DNA from 4 places in the Oryzihumus sp. JJN4-3R genome. Region 1 is predicted to be linked to each of the others. Evidence: riboswitches for the same ligand, from Rfam matches in the RefSeq annotation. Region 1 holds a riboswitch; each other region holds the start of a gene.

Region 1 (4,294 bases):
GTCAGGCCCCAGGCGTCCTCGTCATCGGCTTCGACCTCCTCGTAGCCCTCGGGGGCCAGCGAGTCCCGGGTGGGGCCGCCCAGCGGCGCCGGGGAGGCACCGCCCTCGGCCTGGCCGTCGTAGACCGGCTCACGGTCGGGGACCTCGTCACCACGCATCAGCGCGAGGGTCGTGGGCAGGTCCTCGGCCTTGACCAGCACGTCGCGGGCCTTGGATCCCTCCGAGGGACCGACCACGCCGCGGGACTCGAGCAGGTCCATGAGCCGGCCCGCCTTGGCGAAGCCGACCCGCAGCTTGCGCTGGAGCATCGAGGTCGACCCGAACTGCGTGGTGACCACGAGCTCGGTGGCCTGCAGCAGCAGGTCGAGGTCGTCGCCGATGTCGTCGTCGACCTGCTTCTTGGCCGCGACGACGGTGACGTCCTCGCGGTAGCTGGGCTTGAGCTGCTCGGTGACGTGGGCGACGACCTGCTCGATCTCGGATTCGGTGACCCACGCGCCCTGCACGCGCATCGGCTTGCTCGCGCCCATCGGCAGGAAGAGGGCGTCACCCTGGCCGATGAGCTTCTCGGCGCCGGGCTGGTCCAGGACAACCCGCGAGTCGGCCAGCGAGGACGTCGCGAACGCCATGCGTGAGGGCACGTTGGCCTTGATCAGGCCGGTGACGACGTCGACCGAGGGGCGCTGGGTGGCGAGCACAAGGTGGATGCCGGCGGCGCGCGCGAGCTGGGTGATGCGGACGATCGACTCCTCGACGTCGCGTGGGGCCACCATCATCAGGTCGGCGAGCTCGTCGACGATGACGAGGAGGTAGGGGTAGGGCTGGATCTGCCGCTCGGAGCCCGGCAGCGGCTTGACCTTGCCGGCCTTGACCGCCTTGTTGAAGTCGTCGACGTGCTTGTAGCCGAACGCCGCCAGGTCGTCGTAGCGGGTGTCCATCTCGCGGACCACCCACTGCAGCGCCTCGGCGGCCTTCTTGGGGTTGGTGATGATCGGCGTGATGAGGTGCGGGATGCCCTCGTAGCCGGTGAGCTCGACGCGCTTGGGGTCCACCAGCACCATGCGCACCTCGTCCGGCGTGGCGCGCATGAGGATCGAGGTGATCATCGAGTTCACGAAGCTGGACTTGCCGGCTCCGGTGGCGCCGGCGACGAGCAGGTGCGGCATCTTGGCGAGATTGGCGATGACGTAGCCGCCCTCCACGTCCTTGCCGACACCCATGACCATCGGGTGCTCGTTGTTGCGCGCCGTCTGGCTGCGCAGCACGTCGCCGAGGCTGACCTTCTCGCGGTCGGTGTTGGGGATCTCGATACCGATGGCGGACTTGCCGGGAATCGGGCTGAGGATGCGCACGTCGGCCGAGGCGACGGCATACGCGATGTTCTTGGAGAGCGCGGTGACGCGCTCGACCTTGATGCCCGGCCCGAGCTCGACCTCGTAGCGGGTCACCGTCGGCCCGCGCATGAAGCCCGTCACCTGGGCGTCGATCTCGAACTGCTCGAGCACCTGGGTGAGCGACTCCACGACCTTGTCGTTGGCCGCGCTGCGGGCCTTGTGCGGCGAGCCCGGGGCCAGGATCGCGTTGTCCGGCAGGGTGTAGGTGACGTCCCCGGCGAGGGCAAGCTGCTCCACCCGCTGCGGCAACGGGGTCGTGGGCGGCGGCTCCAGGGGCGCCTTGGCCGGCACTCCGGCTGCCGCAGCCGAGGCGGCAGCAGCGCCGGCGCCGGCCTTGGCTGCGGCGAGTGCCGCGGCGGCGGCGTCCTCGCCGGGGGCGAGGGTGCCGGGCGGGGTGGGGCGCTTCTCCCCCGGCCGGTAGCCCTTGGCCTTGGCCTCCCGGGCGACGATCGCTGCCTGCTCGAACGCCTCGTCCCCGTCGAGCCCGCCGTCGGCGACCGCGCGGCGGCGCCGCTTGGGCTGCGCCTCCGGCTCGGGCTCCGGCTCGACCTCGGTCTTGCGGTGGAGCATCCAGTCGCGCAGCTCGCCCAGCCGCGCCGGGACCATGTGGACCGGAGTGGCGGTGGTGACGAGCAGCCCGAAGGCACCCAGCAGCAGCAGGATCGGGACCGTGCCGTAGACCGTGATACCGGCCACGAGCGGGCTCGAGGCGAGGTAGCCGATGATGCCGCCCGCCTCACGCATGCGGGTCGCGCCGTCGGGCGGGGTCGGCACCCCGGCGGTGAGGTGCACGAGACCGGCGGCCGCGAAGGTCAGGGCGGTGAGGCCGATCCCGATCCGGTTGGTCGAGGAGGCCTCCTGCGGGGCGCGCAGCAGGCGCAGGCCGAGGGCGATCAGCACGAGGGGCACGGCGAGGCCGACCCGGCCGAACGTGCCGGCGACGACGGCGTGGACGACGTCACCGACCGGGCCGCGCAGGCCCCACCACTCGCGGGCAGCGACCACGATGGCCAGGGCGATGAGCGCGAAGCCGATCCCGTCGCGGCGGTGCTCCGGCTCGAGCTCGCGGGCGCTGTGGCCGACCTTGCGCACGGCGCCGCCGGCGAGGTGGGCCAGCCCCATCCAGGCGCCACGAGCAGCACGGACCGGGAGCGGCAGGCCCCCGGCCCGCGGAGCGGGGCGCGCGGCCGGCTTGCGAGCCGCAGTCTTGCGCGCCGCCGGCTTACGGGCCGCAGCGGTCCCGGCCGCGGGCCGGCCGGCGGTCTTGGCGGCCGGGCGTGCGGCGCCGGCGCGCTTCGAGGAGCTCGAGCGCGAGGAGGAAGTCGTGCGGGTCGCCACCTTCGCAGGCTACGCGATCGCCCCGACGACATCACGCGTCACACGCGCCTCGCGGCGCGGCGCGTCCTCCGTGGACCTGGTGTCGCGCCCAGGGAGCGGTCCCTCGACCGGCTCGCCGCGCCGGCCCCGGCCGACCCCTCGACCGGGCCGCCCACCCCGCTCGGGTCTCACATCCCGGGAAGTCGTGCCCGAGTGGTGGGCATTTGCGATGGCGCCCCGCTACGGTCGACGCAGGTCATGAGTGCCAGCGTCAAGCCCCGGCTTGCTGGCCGGCAACCCTCCTTTCGCGGCGGGGTGCTCCGGGTGACGACCCGGTCGGCCCGCGCCCGCGGTGCCGGCAAGCGCGGACCTGACGGCCCCAGCCGGCCTCGACGGTCCACCGGACCAGCGAGGAGCTGACTTCGTTGTCGATCGCCACCATCAGCCGACGCCGCCACCACTCCCCCGCCCCGCCGGCGGCTGCGGGCGTCCCCGCCACGTCGGCCGCCCCGGCCACATCGACCCCCGGCACTCCCGCCGCCCCGACCACCCCCGCGGCGCCCGCCACCCCGGCCCGGGACCACCTGCGGCCGGTCCCCGCGCTGCCGACCGACGTCCTGACCCCGCTGCCGCCCACGGTCCAGGCGGACCTGGGCGTGCCCACGCTGCACCGGACGGTGGTCGACTACGCGAACTTCGACCACGCCGCGAGCACGCCGGCCCTGGAAGCGGTCCGGACCGCGGTCGACGGCGCGCTGCGCACCTACTCCTCGGTCCACCGCGGCAACGGCTACGCCTCCCGGGTGACCAGCGCGTGGTACGAGCAGGCCCGCGAGGAGGTCGCCTCCTTCGTCGGCGCCCGCGAGGACGACCTGGTCGTCTTCACCCGCAACACCACCGACTCCCTCAACCTGCTGGCCCGGGCGCTCCCGCGGCGTACGACGACCTTCGTCTTCGAGTCCGAGCACCACGCGGCCCTGCTGCCGTGGGACCCGCGTCGCACGGTCCGCCTGCCGGTGCCGGGCAGTATCGAGGACGCCCTGGTCCTGCTCGAGGACGCCCTGGCCGAGCACGCCCGCACCAGCGACGGCCCCCGCCTGGTCGTGGTCACCGGCGCCTCAAACGTCACCGGCGAGCTGTGGCCGGTCGAGCGGGTCGTGGCCATCGCCAAGCGGTATGCCGCGCGCGTCGTCCTCGACGCCGCGCAGCTCGCACCCCACCGTCTCGTCGACATCAGCGCCCTTGACGTCGACTACGTCGCCCTCTCCGGGCACAAGCTGTACGCCCCCTTCGGCACCGGCGCCCTCGTGGGACGGGCGGACTGGCTGGACGAGGCCGCGCCCTACCTCAAGGGCGGCGGCGCGACGGCCCGGGTCGGCGAGCGGACGGTGGAGTGGCAGGCCGGTGCCGCCCGCCACGAGGCCGGCAGCCCCAACGTGATCGGAGCCATCGCCCTGGCCGCCGCCTGCGCGACGATCGCCCGGGACCGGGCGGCCGTCGAGGCCCACGAGGCGGCACTGGCGGACCGGCTCCGCGCCGGGCTCGCGGCCATCGAGGGCGTCACCACGTGGTCGGTGTTCGGC
Region 2 (4,294 bases), 1.3 Mb from region 1:
CCTCCTCGACCCCATCGGCGGCGGTGGCAGCGCTTGCCTTCTTGGCCGCGGCCTTCTTCGTGGTGGTCTTCTTCGCGGCAGCCTTCTTGGCCGGCGCCGCCGCCGCGTCAGCCGCAGCCTTGGTGGTCGTGGCGGCGGCCTTCTTGGCCGTCGCCTTCGCCGGGGCAGTCTTGGTCGCTGTGCCGGCCTTCTTGGCCGTCGTCTTGGTGGCACGCGCCGTGGTCGTGCGGCGCGCCGAGGTGGCGGCGACCGCGCGGTGGGCGGTGGCGGTGTCCAGCGTGACGTTGATCCCCATCTCCTCGAGGGAGCGGAGCACCGCCTTCATCCTCTTGGGCTCGACCTCAGCTCCGAGGAGGGCATCACGGAGCTGGTTGCTGTCCACCGAGCCGTTGGCGGAGCCAATGGCGAGCAGCTCCTGGAGGGCGGGGTGGGAGAACTCGGCCGGGAGCGGACGCGCAGGGCGCTCCGACGCAGCGGGACGGGCGTTCGACACAGGCGACACCGACTACCTTTCGTCGCGAATCTGGTGCACCACACGTCTCAGCGGCTCCGGAGGCGGCGCCGACGGAGAACCATGACGTGCGGGAAGTTCGTTGTGACCGAAGTGGCGGCGGCTCTTCGGTCGGGCAGATGAACATTGTAAAACGTCGGGGGTCGTGCTCGCGCCCTCAGAGGCCGGATCCGACAGTCCTGACACGGAATTGACCCCCTTCCACCTGCACAAACGCACCAGATCGGGAAATCCTTCCCGTCACCCGAGGCGCACGAGCCGCACAGCCGGGTGGCCGGGCCCCGCGCGACGGGCTCAGCCCTCCGGCGGAGCCTTGACTGCGAGGACCGGACAGGGGGCGTCGAGGAGGATGCGCTGGGCGTTGGAGCCGAGGATGAGCTTGCCCACAGGGGTCCGCCGGCGCAGGCCGATGACGATGAAGTCCGCCTCGGACTCCTCCGCGGCGGCGATGAGGTCCTCGGCCGGCTCGTTGCCCCGGACCAGCTGGCGCACCTCGTGCTGGACGCCCACCTGCTCGAGCTGGCCCTGGACCGCTCGCAGCTCCTCGTCGAACCGGCGCGCCTCGTCGGCGTCGAGGTCCTTGCCGCCGCGATGGGAGTTGATGACGATCAGCCTGGTCCGCCGCAGCAGGCACTCCTCCGCGGCTCGACGCAGGGCCGCACGGCCCTCCTTGGTCGGCACATACCCCACGACGACGGCCACCTGAACCTCCTTGTCCAGTCGCGCAGCACCTGCTGCTCCGTGCGGCGACCGTACCGGATATCGGCAGATGCGTCGTCAGGACCGCGCCGCGTCGCCGAGCGCCTCGCGAAGGATCTGCCCGACCTGGCCGATCTCGATGAGGAAGCCGTCGTGGCCGTAGTCCGACCGGACCCGCCAGGCGGCGCCGACGGAGGCGGGCGCGGAGGCCATCTCGTCCGAGAGCCGTGGCGGGTAGAGCCGGTCGGAGTCGACGCAGGCCACGGTCAGCCGGGCCGTGACGCGCTCGAGGGCGGCCTGCCAGCCGCCCCGGCCCCGCCCGACGTCGTGGGAGTTCATGGCCTCGGTGAGGACCAGGTAGGAGTTGGCGTCGAACCGGCGCGCCAGCTTGTCGGCGTGGTGGTCCAGGTAGCTCTCGACCGCGTAGCGGCCCCCGCCCCCCAGGGGGACCTCGGCCCCCTGGGGCTCCCGGCCGAAGCGCTCGGCCAGCTCGTGCTCGCTGCGGTAGGTGACGTGGGCGATCCGCCGCGCCAGGCCCAGGCCGGCGTCGGGGCCGGCGGGCCGGTCGTAGTAGTCACCGCCATGGAAGTGCGGGTCCTGGCGGATGGCCAGCAGCTGGGGCTGGCACCACGCGATCTGCTCGGCCGTGGCGTAGGCCCCGCTGGCCAGCACGATGCACGCCTCGACGCGGTCGGGGTGCGTCACCGCCCACTCCAGCGCGCGCATGCCGCCCATCGAGCCACCGAGCACCCCGGCCCAGCGGTCGATGCCGAGCGCGTCGGCGAGCCGGGCCTCCACGGCGACCTGGTCGCGCACGGTGACGAACGGGAAGCGACTCCCCCACGGCCGGCCGTCGGGTGCCGGGCTGGACGGGCCGGTCGTGCCCTGGCAGCCGCCGAGGACGTTGCTGGCGACGACGAAGTAGCGGTTGGTGTCGAGCGGGCGGCCCGGCCCGATCAGCCCGTCCCACCACCCGGGCGTGGGGTGCTCGTCGCCGGCGGGACCGGCGACGTGGCTGTCCCCGGTCAGGGCGTGCTCGACGAGGATCGCGTTGTCCCTGGCGGCGTTGAGCCGGCCCCACGTCTCGTAGGCGACGCGGACCTCCGGCAGCGAGCCACCGGCCTCCAGGCCGAGCCCGCCGAGGTCGACGTGGCGGCGACCCGGACCCGTCGTGGCGGCAACAGGGTCGGACAGGACGGTCACGGCGGCTCCCGAAGGTGGTGTCAGGGCCCGGCCGGGCCCGCGCTTGCCGCCTGCGGTCCAGACGGCCCGGTCATCACCCGGGGCACCCCACCGCGGTGGAGGGTTGCCGTCCAGCAAGCCGGGGCTACGCGCTGGAGCTCATGACCTGGCCGTCACTATACGACCGCGGTCCCGACAGGTGGACCGCCCGTCCGGTGGCTGGACCTAGCGGCGGCCTCAGGCGCTGCGCCCCTCGGGACGGATGGCGAGGTCCACCATGCGCTCCAGCAGGGTCGCAAGCCGGTAGCCGGGGTCGGCCGCCAGGGCCCGGTCGAGGGCGACCCGGGTGAGCGCCCCGTCACCCCGCCACCAGGTCACGTTGGCCAGCACCGTCAGCGCGGCGACCGCCCACTCGTCGGGCAGCACCCGGCACAGCGCCATCAGCCGCGCCTCGACCCGCCGCTGGGCGGTGGCCTCGGCGGTGTCCGGCTCCTCCGCGCTCCAGCCGCGCAGCGGCAACCTTGCGCGCAGCTGGTCGCGCAGCTCCGGGGCGACCAGGTCGAGGTCGAGGGTGCCGGGGCACAGCCAGGCGATGAGGGCGTCGCGCAGGTGGACGTCGACGAGGGAGAAGGCCGCGAGCGCCAGGTCGACCGGTGGCAGGTCGGTGACCACCGGCGCGTTGTCGTCGTCACGCAGCAGGGTGGCCCAGACGCGCAGCGCGCGGTCGCGCTCGGCATGAGCGTCGCGCTCGGCACAAGCCTCGGGCCCGGCGCCCGGGTCGGGCTCGCCGTCGCCGTCGAGCAGCGCCTGGAGCCGCTCGTCGGCGCAGGCCCCGACCGCCCGGGTGAGCAGCGGGCGCTCCCCTGAGCTCACGCTGGCCACGAGGGCGTCCCGGTCGGCCAGGGGCGCCACCTCGAGCCCGACGTAGTCGGCCACCGCGGGGACCTCGTGGTCGGCCGGCAGCGGTGTGCCCGCCGCGGGACAGCAGTCCTCCTGAGCGCAGTCGAGCGCGAACCACCTCCCGTCGCGCACGACCAGGCGGTCGGCCACCGGCAGGTCCAGGACGAGGCAGGCGCCCTCCAGGGCATCAAGGACGGGCGCCGAGTCGCCCTCGGTGCCCTCGTAGCCGATGAGCAGGGCGGACTCGGGCTCGTCCGCGAGCAGCGGACGGATCATCGCGGCGGCGGCCTCGGCGACGTGCTCGAGCGGCGGGAGGTCGAGCCGCTGGACCAGGCCCATGCGGCGACCGTGGAGGCTGACCACCACCACGCTGTCGCGGGGGTGGAAGCCGAGCTGGTAGGGCAGGACGGCCAGCATGTCGGCCGGCCCGCGCAGGTGCAGTGTCGTGGTCATGCCCCGACTCTGCGGCGCGACGGCCGCCCCCGACAGGGCTGCCGTCGCGCCTGTGGACAGTGGGACGAACGCCGGGGGGCATGTGGACAAACCAGCCGCGATGCCCCCTCACGGAACCGGCGGGAGGACCTCCCGGCGGCCGGCAGACCCGCCGGGCTCAGCCCACGACCTGCCCGGGGACCGTCCGGTCGCGCTGCTGCTCCCAGGCCAGGAACTGCTCGGTCTCGTTGACCACCATGGTGGCGATCCATGACACGACGACCGCGTCGTCGGCCAGGCCGAGCAGGCCCAGGAGGGCCTCCGGCATGAGGTCCACCGGCGAGACCACGTAGGCGACCGCCCCCGCAAGGAGGAGGAGCCGGCTGAGGCTGGTCCCGGCATACTCCCCGCGGGCGGTGGCCCGCACGAGGCGCGGCATGGCGCGCAGCCGCTCGAGCAGCCCGGGACCACCCGGGCGGGCGACGGCGCGCAGGGCGCGGGCGATGTTGCGGAACGCGCTCCAGCGCAGGGCGGTGGCGGTGGCCATGGGGGCTCCCCTCTGCGGGCAGC
Region 3 (4,294 bases), 1.3 Mb from region 1:
GGGGTGGGCGGCACAAGCACTCCAACGGGTCAGGTCGGGGATTCCTCCCCAGTCTGCGACGGATCGAACCGGGACGACAGGTACCCGGGTACCTGCCCCACCCTCACGGATCCAGGTCGTCGGGGCCGATGGCGCCCGACACGTGGACCAGGTAGTAGCCCAGCTCCTCCAACGACTGCAGCGGGTGCTCGCGCCGGGCGTTGAGCCGGTCGCGCACGCGCAGCGCGGTCCGCTTGACCTGCGCCTCGGCCAGGTCGAGCCGTCGCCCGGCGGCGCGGCACAGGTTCTCCGGTGGGGGTGTGCCGTCGAGCTCGTGGGCGAACAGGACCGCGAGCCGGTGCCGGGTCCGCGGCGAGAGGGGCATGCGCGCCCCGGCGACCGCGGTGCGGACGATGACGCCGGCGCCGGCGTCCCGGACCGTGTCGTCCAGCGCGTAGGGCAGCTGCTCGCTCGCCTCCTGCGGCACCGAGGTGATGCGCACCTCGGCCGTGCAGACGCCGTCGAGGTCCCACGCCAGGCTCCAGCGCCCGGCCTGCAGGAACACCACCGCACCGCGCTCGAACACGCCGTGGCGCAGGGTCCGGCTGACGGCGGTCAGCCGGGTGCGCTCGCCGTTGCGCAGCAACCAGCCGTCGTCCACCGGCGCGAACGTCGCCAGCCGTCGCGGGGCCCAGTCAGGCTCCAGCCGTATCGCGCAGCCGGGCGCGCGTCCGACGCCCGCCGGGCTGTGGCGGGGCAGGACGAACGGGCCCAGGGTGGTCCCACCGACGGTCACGCTGGCCTCGGCCCGTGGCCGCCGGTCCTGCTGGTCGTTCACGCATCCTCCCCCCGACAACGGCGTGCGCCGCCGGTACGAAGAAGGTAGGGGTGACCACCGACAGAGGGCGTCTCGCGGCTGCACCTGCGCTCGACGCGCCGGGGCCGCGGGCCTGAGAACCCTTGTCAGCGCTGGGGTCTACCGTGGAGGTGGTCCTGAGCTGACGGCATACAGGCTCCCGCTGGCCGTCACGGCAACCGCGCTTCCGCACACGGTGCCCCTGGGAGAAGACCCGACTGTCCGGCACCGTGCCGGCGGTACGAGCGGCAGGCGCGGGTCACCCGCGCCTCGAGGTGTGGGGGTCAGCATGGCTGGCAACAGTTCACAGCAGTCCGGGCGCAAGATCCCGGAGGTCAACAGCTGCCTGAGCCATCGGCGCGGGCACCAGATGCACTGGATCCCGGTGCGCCGGCACTTCGCCGACCGCGAGCCGGCGCGGGTCCTCGGGTTCGAGGGGGACGTGGTGCTCGTCCAGATGCCCGACGGCGCGCAGCGGCGGTGGTGGCACCACCAGCCCGCGCGGCTGCGCGCGGTGGTCCAGCGTCACGGACCGGAAGCCGAGGTCATCCCTGCCCTCGACGGGCTCATCTGCGGTGGCCACTGGTTCTCCTGCGCCGACGCCGACGACGAGCTCACGCCGTGCGCGATCGAGCTGCCGGACGCGCGGGCGACGCTGCGCCGGTGGCTCGCCGGCGAGCTGTGGGCCGGCCGGGACAGCCTTGCGGTCAGCTCCGGCTGGGGACGGACGACCCTCACCCGCCGGTATGACGCGTCCACCGGTCGCGCGCACCTCACCTGCGCCACGCCGGGGATGGTCGTGCCTCGGCGGGACCGCCGTGGCGCCGGGGTCTTCGGCACATGGACGCCCGGGGTCGACGGTGGGGCGGACCTGACCGTGTCGTTCACCGTGCCACCGCGGCTGGAGGACCGTCGGGAGGCCTTGACGCTCGCCGCGGCAGCCGACCTGGTCCACACCGCCCTGGCCGAGTCCTCGGGCTGGTTTCCGATGAGGCTCCTGTCGAGCGTCGACAGTCCCGCCAGGCTCGCCCTGCCGCTGCTGCAGGACCAGATGCTGTGGGACCTGCCGGGTTGGGCCTTCGAGCACGAGGACGCGGGCTCGACCGCCGAGCTCGGCACCCGTGCCCGCCTGAGGGTCGCCATCGCGCCCTCCCGTTGGCTGGGCGAGGGGCTCCGGGTCGACGTCGAGCTGCCCGGCCGCACCCGTCCGCCCGCGGGCGAGGCGCACACCTCCTTCGGGGCGTGGGCCGTGGGCGACGACGGCCTGCGCTACTCGGCGTTCCTGAGCAACGACCTGCTCGCCGCGGTGCCCGACTTCCCGGGCAGTGCGCACGTGCTGACGCTCATCATGGGCGGGCTGGCCGAGCTGGTCGACGACGCCCTGGACCGGCCGTGACGTTCCTGCCCACCGAGGCGACCCTGGTCGGCTTCGGGGTCGCGACCGACGGGGGCTGGCACCTGACCTTCGCGCTGCCGGGGTCCCCGCACCTGCTGCGCCTGGCCGTGGCGCGCGGCCGATCCCGGTTCTGGGCGGTGGATCCGGAGGGGTTCCTCGACGACGTGGCACTGCCGCGCCCGGAGCTCTGGGGCTTCCTGCCGTCGGGCACCGACCCGGTCGAGGTCGCCCGGGTGCTGCGTGCCGTGAGCCGTCGGCTCATCGAGCGCCACGAGCGCACCGGGGAGGTGCCCGAGACGCAGGAGCCGCCGGCGCCCAGCGGGCCGTCCTACCTCTCACCCGGCGCCTGAGCCGCGCGTGAGCCCGAAGGTCGAGCTCACGCGCGGCCCGGTGTCCGCGACCCCACGGATCCACGTGCCCGGGGTCAGCCGCCCAGGGCCGCCTTCACCGTGTCGGCGTCGGTGGTCGCGGCCGCGAGCGCGGTGTGCCCAGCCTGGAGCGCGGTGCGGGCGCTGCGCTCGGCGGTCACCAGGTCCGTGTGGGACGCGGTCGGGGAGAGCGCCAGGATCGCCGTCACGACGCCGCTCGCGCTGCTGTCGACGGTGGCGAGCTGGGTGGTGAGGTCGGTCAGGGCCGCCGTCAGGGCCGTGGTGTCGGTGCCGGCCTGGGTCGCGGTGCCCACCTGCGTCTGCAGCGCGGTCACGCTCTGGGCCAGGGCGGCCGAGGCGCTCTCCTGCCGGTCGGCGGCCAGCACGACGACGTACTGCGCGTGGGCGACCTGGCCCGTGCGGACCGCGGCCTGTCCGAGCTTCTGGAGGTCGCGTGCCGTCGCGGCGGTCTTCACCGCAGAGGTGTCGGCGCCGAGAGCCGTCAGGGCGTTCGCGGTCGCGGCGGCGAGGGCAGCCTTGTCCGTGGTGTTGAGTCGGGAGGACGCGTTCTCGGTGGCGAGGAGCCTGGTGACGGAGCGGGTCTGGGCGGCGATGACCGCCGTCGTGCCCTTGCGCAGGCCGGCGAGCTTGTCGTGCTTGGCGCCGTGGGAGGTGGCGGCGTGCTTGCCGTGGTCGGCCGGGTGGGCCGACGCGTGCGAGGCCGCCATGGCGGCGGAGGGGGCAACAAGGCCGGCCAGGCCGGCGAGGCCGGCGGCGGCACACAAGGCGGTCAGGCGCATGGGTGGAACCTTTCGCGAAAGACCCTGCCCGGGGTGGGTGCGGGCGGGTCACGGGGGGAGGGGCGGGACGACCCCGTCACGCCCTGTCGCGGTGGCCCCCGGCCACGGCCCAGCGGGTGCGCCGGTGTCCTCCCGCCTGCGACGGTAGGCAGCGGGGCACCGGCCGCGGGTCGTCTTTACCCAATGCAGACGCGTCGGGCACGCGAGCCTGAAGCTCGCGTGCCCGACGACGGTGCGGTGCAGACCTATGCGGTGACGAGGTCACCCTCCTCGGCGCGCTCGTCCTCGAGCACGGCCTCTTCGCTGGCGCCCTCCATGCCGGAGCGGGCACCGAAGTGGTAGACCGCGAGGGCGAAGACGGCCACGACGGCCAGGTCGACCCAGGCCGGGATGACCTTGTCGCCGCCGAACTGGCCGAGCTTGGAGATGACGGCCAGGCCCAGCAGCCACGGCAGCACCCAGGCCGAGGCCCGGAGGTCCAGCACCGGGCGCTCCTCGGCGGGCGTGCGGACGTAGTTGATGCCGAACAGCACCAGGCCGATGAGGGCGGCGATCACCAGCTTCTCGTCGGCCTTCCAGCCGGACCAGTAGACGATGAAGTTCGCCGCAATGAAGGCCAGCGGGCTCAGGATCGACGCCGCAGGGAGGCGGAACGGGCGGTGCCGCTCGCCGTCCACGCGGCGCAGGGCCCCGAGGGCGACCGGCGCGAAGCCGTACATGATCGCCGTCGCGGAGGTCACCAGTCCGACCAGCGACTGCCAGCTCGGGAATGGCAGGAAAGCGATCTCGCCGACGATGAACGCCAACAGGATCGAGGTGAGCGGCACGCCGCGCAGGCTCACCTTGGCGAGGCCGCGAGGCAGGTGTCGGTTGTGCCCCAGCGCGTAGGACAGCC
Region 4 (4,294 bases), 1.3 Mb from region 1:
CTGCGGCAGCAGCACGTTGACCAGGATCCCCACGCCGGCGCCGACGAGGGTCTCGCCGATCCGGTACGAGGCGGCCATGTCGGCGGTCGAGCTCACCCCCAGGATGAGCATCGCGCTGATCGGCGCCTCGAGCAGGTGCTCCTCGAGCCGCACCAGGTGGCCGACGATGAGCGCCAGGGCGATGACGATGCCCAGGCTCCACCACGTCAGACCCATGACGTTGGTCAGGACCACCGAGATCAGGACGCCGCTGACCACGCTGGCCAGCCGGCGGAACCCGGCGTTGAGCGTGGAGTACAACGTCGCCTGCACCACCAGCAGCGCCGTGAGCGGCCCGGTCAGCGGCGGGGTCGGCTCGTGCAGGACCGCGACCGCCACGACGTAGGCGAGCACGGCCGCGAAGGTCAGCCGCGCCGTCCGGGTCAGGATCGCGCGGCCGTTGCGGTGCCACACCTCGCGCGCGCTGCGCAGCACCGACCGCACGGCGGCGAGCGTGCTGGGGGCGTAGTTCGTCCCGTGCCGGGGCAGCGTCACAGGATGAAGGATGACGGGTGCCCGGTCGGCTGTCAGCCACGGGTGGGTCCGCGCACACCGGTATGCCGTGTGGCCGGGTGGCCACACGGCATACGAGAAGGTGTGTGGTGGCGGGGTGCCCGCCGGGGCGGGCACCCCCGGGATCAGCTGGTGATCTTGACGATCGAGCCGTGCCCGGTCGGGTTGCCCATCGAGTCCGTCGGGGCGAGCGTGCCGGCCCAGACGGCGCCCTGGGCGAACTCGAGCGACAGCGCGCCGGTCAGGGTCACCCAGGTGTGCGGCTTGCCGTCCCGGATCGTGGAGATCCTGTTGCCGAACAGCTCGGCCACGTAGATCTTGCCGTGGTCGTCGACGGTCAGGTTCGTCGCGCCGGCGAAGCCGGTGGCCACGCGGGTGGACGCTCCGGTCCACGGGTTGACCTTGTAGACGCTGCCGCGGGCGCCCAAGCTCGGGTCCTCCGGGCCGCCGGGCAGGGTGGTCACCCAGAGCCATCCGCCCCAGGAGATGACGTCGGTCGGCACCGGCTCGAACTTGTAGGTGTTGCCCGCGACGCACGAGGGCAGGTGCTGGCTGGCGGCGATCGCCGTGGTGATCTTCAGCGGCTGCGGAGGCAGGACCGCCAGCGTGGAGATGCGACCGTTCTCGCTGACCTTGAGCAGGTCGTTGCCGCCGGCGTCGGCGACGATCCAGCCGTCACCCCACCGGAGCACCGAGTACGGGTGGGAGTCGACCTGGCCCTTGTACGACGCCGGCGGGGCGCCCTGCGAGGCCATCGCGGCGAACGCGTCCTTGACGCACTGGCTGGGGTTGTCGATCCCGTAGGACTGCTTGCCGTCGGGGTTGTGCGCCTTCTCCCAGGCCGACAGGTCGACCGTGCGCACGACGGTGGTCCCCTTGAGGATCTTCAGCGCCGACGTGCCCTTGGCGTGGTCGGTCCAGGTGTAGGCCCAGAGCCGGCCGCCGCCGGTGACGTCCAGGCCCGCGACGTCGCCGCCGGCGCTCGGTGACGGGCCAGTGGCGAGCGTGGTCAGGCTGGAGCCGTTGACCTGCGAGACCTTGGACGTCCCGCCGTCGGCGACGAACAGCTTGCCCCCGCTGAAGGAGAGCTGGAACGGCGCGATCACGCTGGTGTTGACGGTGGTCACGTGGGGGGTGGACCCGCCGTCGGCGCGGGCGGTGGGGGCGACGGCCAGGGAGGCCGCGGCCACCGTGACGGCTGCCACGAGGCAGCTTCGGCTCAGCTTCATCAGTCCTCCCGGGGTCCTCTGGCGGTCGGCGCCGTCCGGCGCCCGCCTGCGGCCGACGCTATGAGTCGGCTGTGAGGGCCACCTCCCTCAGGTGTCCTAAGACCGTGCGCCGGGGGACGTAGGACCATGGCGGCGCCCGGGGGTCGGGCGCACCGTGGAGGTGGCCCCCGAGTGCGGGGGTCGACAGGGGAGAGGTGGTCACGGTGCGAGGGCCGCGTCGGACGGGCATGGTGGCGCTGGTCGCCACCGCCGTCGTGCTGGGTGGGGCGGCCTGCGGTGGGGCCGCCGGGACCGGCGCGGCGACGACGAGCGTGACTCCGACCTCCCCATCGGTCTCGACGACCTCGCCGGGCGGCTCGAGCACCGCGCGGACCTCCCCTCCTGCGACGACGTCCCGACCCACCACTCCCGCGCCGCGCCCGACGACCGCTCCGCGTCCGGGCACCACGACGTCCGCGCCGCGGCCGGGCACGCCGCGCCCCACGGCGCCGCGACCGACCACGCCGCACCCCACCATCCCGCCGCGACCGACGACCCCGTCGGGGCTGCCGGCCCACCTGTCCGGCACGGTCGTGTCCCGCATCCCCACCTCGAGCAAGGTCGTCGCGCTGACCTTCGACGCCGGCGCGAACGGTGACGGCGTGCCCTCGATCCTGGCCACCCTCCGGGCCCAGGGCGTGCCGGCCAGCTTCTACCTCACCGGGGACTTCGTCCGCGCCTACCCCACGCTGGCACGGCAGGTCGCGGCCTACGGGCGCATCGGCAACCACACCGACAACCACCTGCACATGACCACCCTCGCCGACACGGCCGTGCGCACCGAGGTGTCCGCCGGGTACTCCGCGATCGTGGCGACGACGGGTCGCAGCCCCAAGCCGCTGTTCCGCTTCCCGTTCGGGGAGTACACGTCGCACACGCTCTCCCTGGTCAACTCGATGGGCTACGTCGCGGTCGGCTGGACCGTCGACAGCCTCGGCTGGAAGGGCACCTCCGGCGGCCAGACCGCCGACGCGGTGGTCGCCCGGGTCGTCGCGGCGCGCACCCCCGGCGAGATCGTGCTCATGCACGTCGGGTCCAACCCGCAGGACCACACGACCCTCGACGCCGCTGCCCTGCCCCGGGTGATCAGCCAGCTGCGCGCCTACGGCTACTCCTTCGTCACCCTGTCGGCGCTCGGCGTCTGAGCCTGGCCGCCGTCCCGGGTGGGCGGCGCGTCCGCGATGAGAGACGGCCGTTCCGGTGCGTGAGCGGCCGTCCTAAGGTCGATCCAGGTCATGAGTGCCAGCGCCAAGCCCCGGCTCGCTGGCCGGCAACCCTCCACCGCGGTGGGGTGCCCCGGGTGAGGACCAGGCGACGTGCCACCCCGGCACGCCGCAAGCGCGGGAGCACCTCCCTTCGGTATCCCGCACCTCGCGTGAGGTGCGCTCCGCACCTTTCGCGACCACTCGTCATACGTGAGAAGTGTTGAGAGGCAAGGGAAACCGATGACTGACACCACCCCGAACTGGTCCTTCGAGACGCGGCAGGTCCACGCCGGCCAGGTGCCCGACCCCGCGACCGGCGCCCGCGCGCTGCCGATCTACCAGACGACCTCCTACGTGTTCCGCGACACCGAGCACGCGGCGAACCTGTTCGCGCTCAAGGAGTTCGGCAACATCTACACCCGGATCATGAACCCGACCCAGGACGCGGTCGAGCAGCGGATCGCCTCGCTCGAGGGTGGCGTGGGGGCGCTGCTGGTCTCCTCCGGCCAGGCCGCCGAGACCATCGCGATCCTCAACATCGCCGAGGCCGGGGACCACGTCGTGGCCAGCCCGTCGCTCTACGGCGGCACCTTCAACCTGCTCAAGCACACGCTGCCCAAGTTCGGCATCGAGGTGTCGTTCGTCGCCGACGCCAACGACCTCGAGTCGTGGAAGGCCGCCGTCCGACCCAACACCAAGCTCTTCTTCGGGGAGACGATCTCCAACCCCAAGTCCGAGGTCCTCGACATCGAGGGCGTCGCGCGGGTGGCGCACGAGCACGGCGTGCCGCTGGTCGTGGACAACACGATCGCCACGCCCTACCTGATCCGGCCGCTGGAGTGGGGCGCCGACGTGGTCGTGCACTCCGCGACGAAGTACCTCGGCGGCCACGGCACCGCGATCGCCGGGGTGATCGTCGACGGCGGCACGTTCGACTTCGGCCGCGACCCGGAGAAGTTCCCCAACTACAACACCCCGGAGGAGAGCTACCACGGCCTCGTCTTCGCGCGGGACCTCGGCGTCGGCAGCCCGCTGGGCGCCAACCTGGCCTTCATCCTCAAGGCGCGGGTGCAGCTGCTGCGCGACCTGGGCTCGGCGATCTCGCCGTTCAACGCCTTCCTCGTCGCCCAGGGCGTGGAGACCCTGAGCCTTCGGCTGGACCGGCACCTGGAGAACACCCACAAGGTGGCGGCCTTCCTGCAGTCCAAGGACCAGGTCGAGCGCGTCGTGTGGGCCTCGCTGCCCGAGCACGAGAGCTACGCCAAGGCG

Evidence for each region. A riboswitch is a leader RNA that binds a small molecule or an ion and turns the genes downstream of it on or off. The one in region 1 is predicted to bind S-adenosylmethionine.
Region 2: it holds a riboswitch for S-adenosylmethionine, as region 1 does, so the genes downstream of both, metX (homoserine O-acetyltransferase MetX) here and AC3ANM_RS18285 (aminotransferase class V-fold PLP-dependent enzyme) in region 1, are expected to answer to the same signal.
Region 3: it holds a riboswitch for S-adenosylmethionine, as region 1 does, so the genes downstream of both, AC3ANM_RS04670 (hypothetical protein) here and AC3ANM_RS18285 (aminotransferase class V-fold PLP-dependent enzyme) in region 1, are expected to answer to the same signal.
Region 4: it holds a riboswitch for S-adenosylmethionine, as region 1 does, so the genes downstream of both, AC3ANM_RS04545 (bifunctional o-acetylhomoserine/o-acetylserine sulfhydrylase) here and AC3ANM_RS18285 (aminotransferase class V-fold PLP-dependent enzyme) in region 1, are expected to answer to the same signal.

Annotation. Positions count from the first base shown of each region.
Region 1 covers NZ_CM173229.1:3,829,331-3,833,624, reverse strand. The annotation lists gene AC3ANM_RS18290 (FtsK/SpoIIIE family DNA translocase) at 1-2,732, opposite strand, end outside; SAM riboswitch class IV at 2,966-3,082, shown strand; gene AC3ANM_RS18285 (aminotransferase class V-fold PLP-dependent enzyme) at 3,137-4,294, shown strand, end outside.
Region 2 covers NZ_CM173229.1:976,422-980,715, forward strand. The annotation lists gene AC3ANM_RS04410 (RNA polymerase sigma factor) at 1-493, opposite strand, end outside; gene AC3ANM_RS04415 (universal stress protein) at 806-1,213, opposite strand; gene metX (homoserine O-acetyltransferase MetX) at 1,289-2,413, opposite strand; SAM riboswitch class IV at 2,448-2,559, opposite strand; gene AC3ANM_RS04425 (DUF4192 domain-containing protein) at 2,630-3,745, opposite strand; gene AC3ANM_RS04430 (YkvA family protein) at 3,903-4,271, opposite strand.
Region 3 covers NZ_CM173229.1:1,029,691-1,033,984, reverse strand. The annotation lists gene AC3ANM_RS04680 (dual specificity protein phosphatase family protein) at 1-14, opposite strand, end outside; gene AC3ANM_RS04675 (hypothetical protein) at 104-817, opposite strand; SAM riboswitch class IV at 969-1,087, shown strand; gene AC3ANM_RS04670 (hypothetical protein) at 1,125-2,231, shown strand; gene AC3ANM_RS04665 (hypothetical protein) at 2,228-2,581, shown strand; gene AC3ANM_RS04660 (hypothetical protein) at 2,656-3,399, opposite strand; gene AC3ANM_RS04655 (APC family permease) at 3,645-4,294, opposite strand, start outside.
Region 4 covers NZ_CM173229.1:1,006,538-1,010,831, reverse strand. The annotation lists gene AC3ANM_RS04560 (FUSC family protein) at 1-534, opposite strand, end outside; gene AC3ANM_RS04555 (ScyD/ScyE family protein) at 678-1,781, opposite strand; gene AC3ANM_RS04550 (polysaccharide deacetylase family protein) at 1,985-2,965, shown strand; SAM riboswitch class IV at 3,052-3,167, shown strand; gene AC3ANM_RS04545 (bifunctional o-acetylhomoserine/o-acetylserine sulfhydrylase) at 3,266-4,294, shown strand, end outside.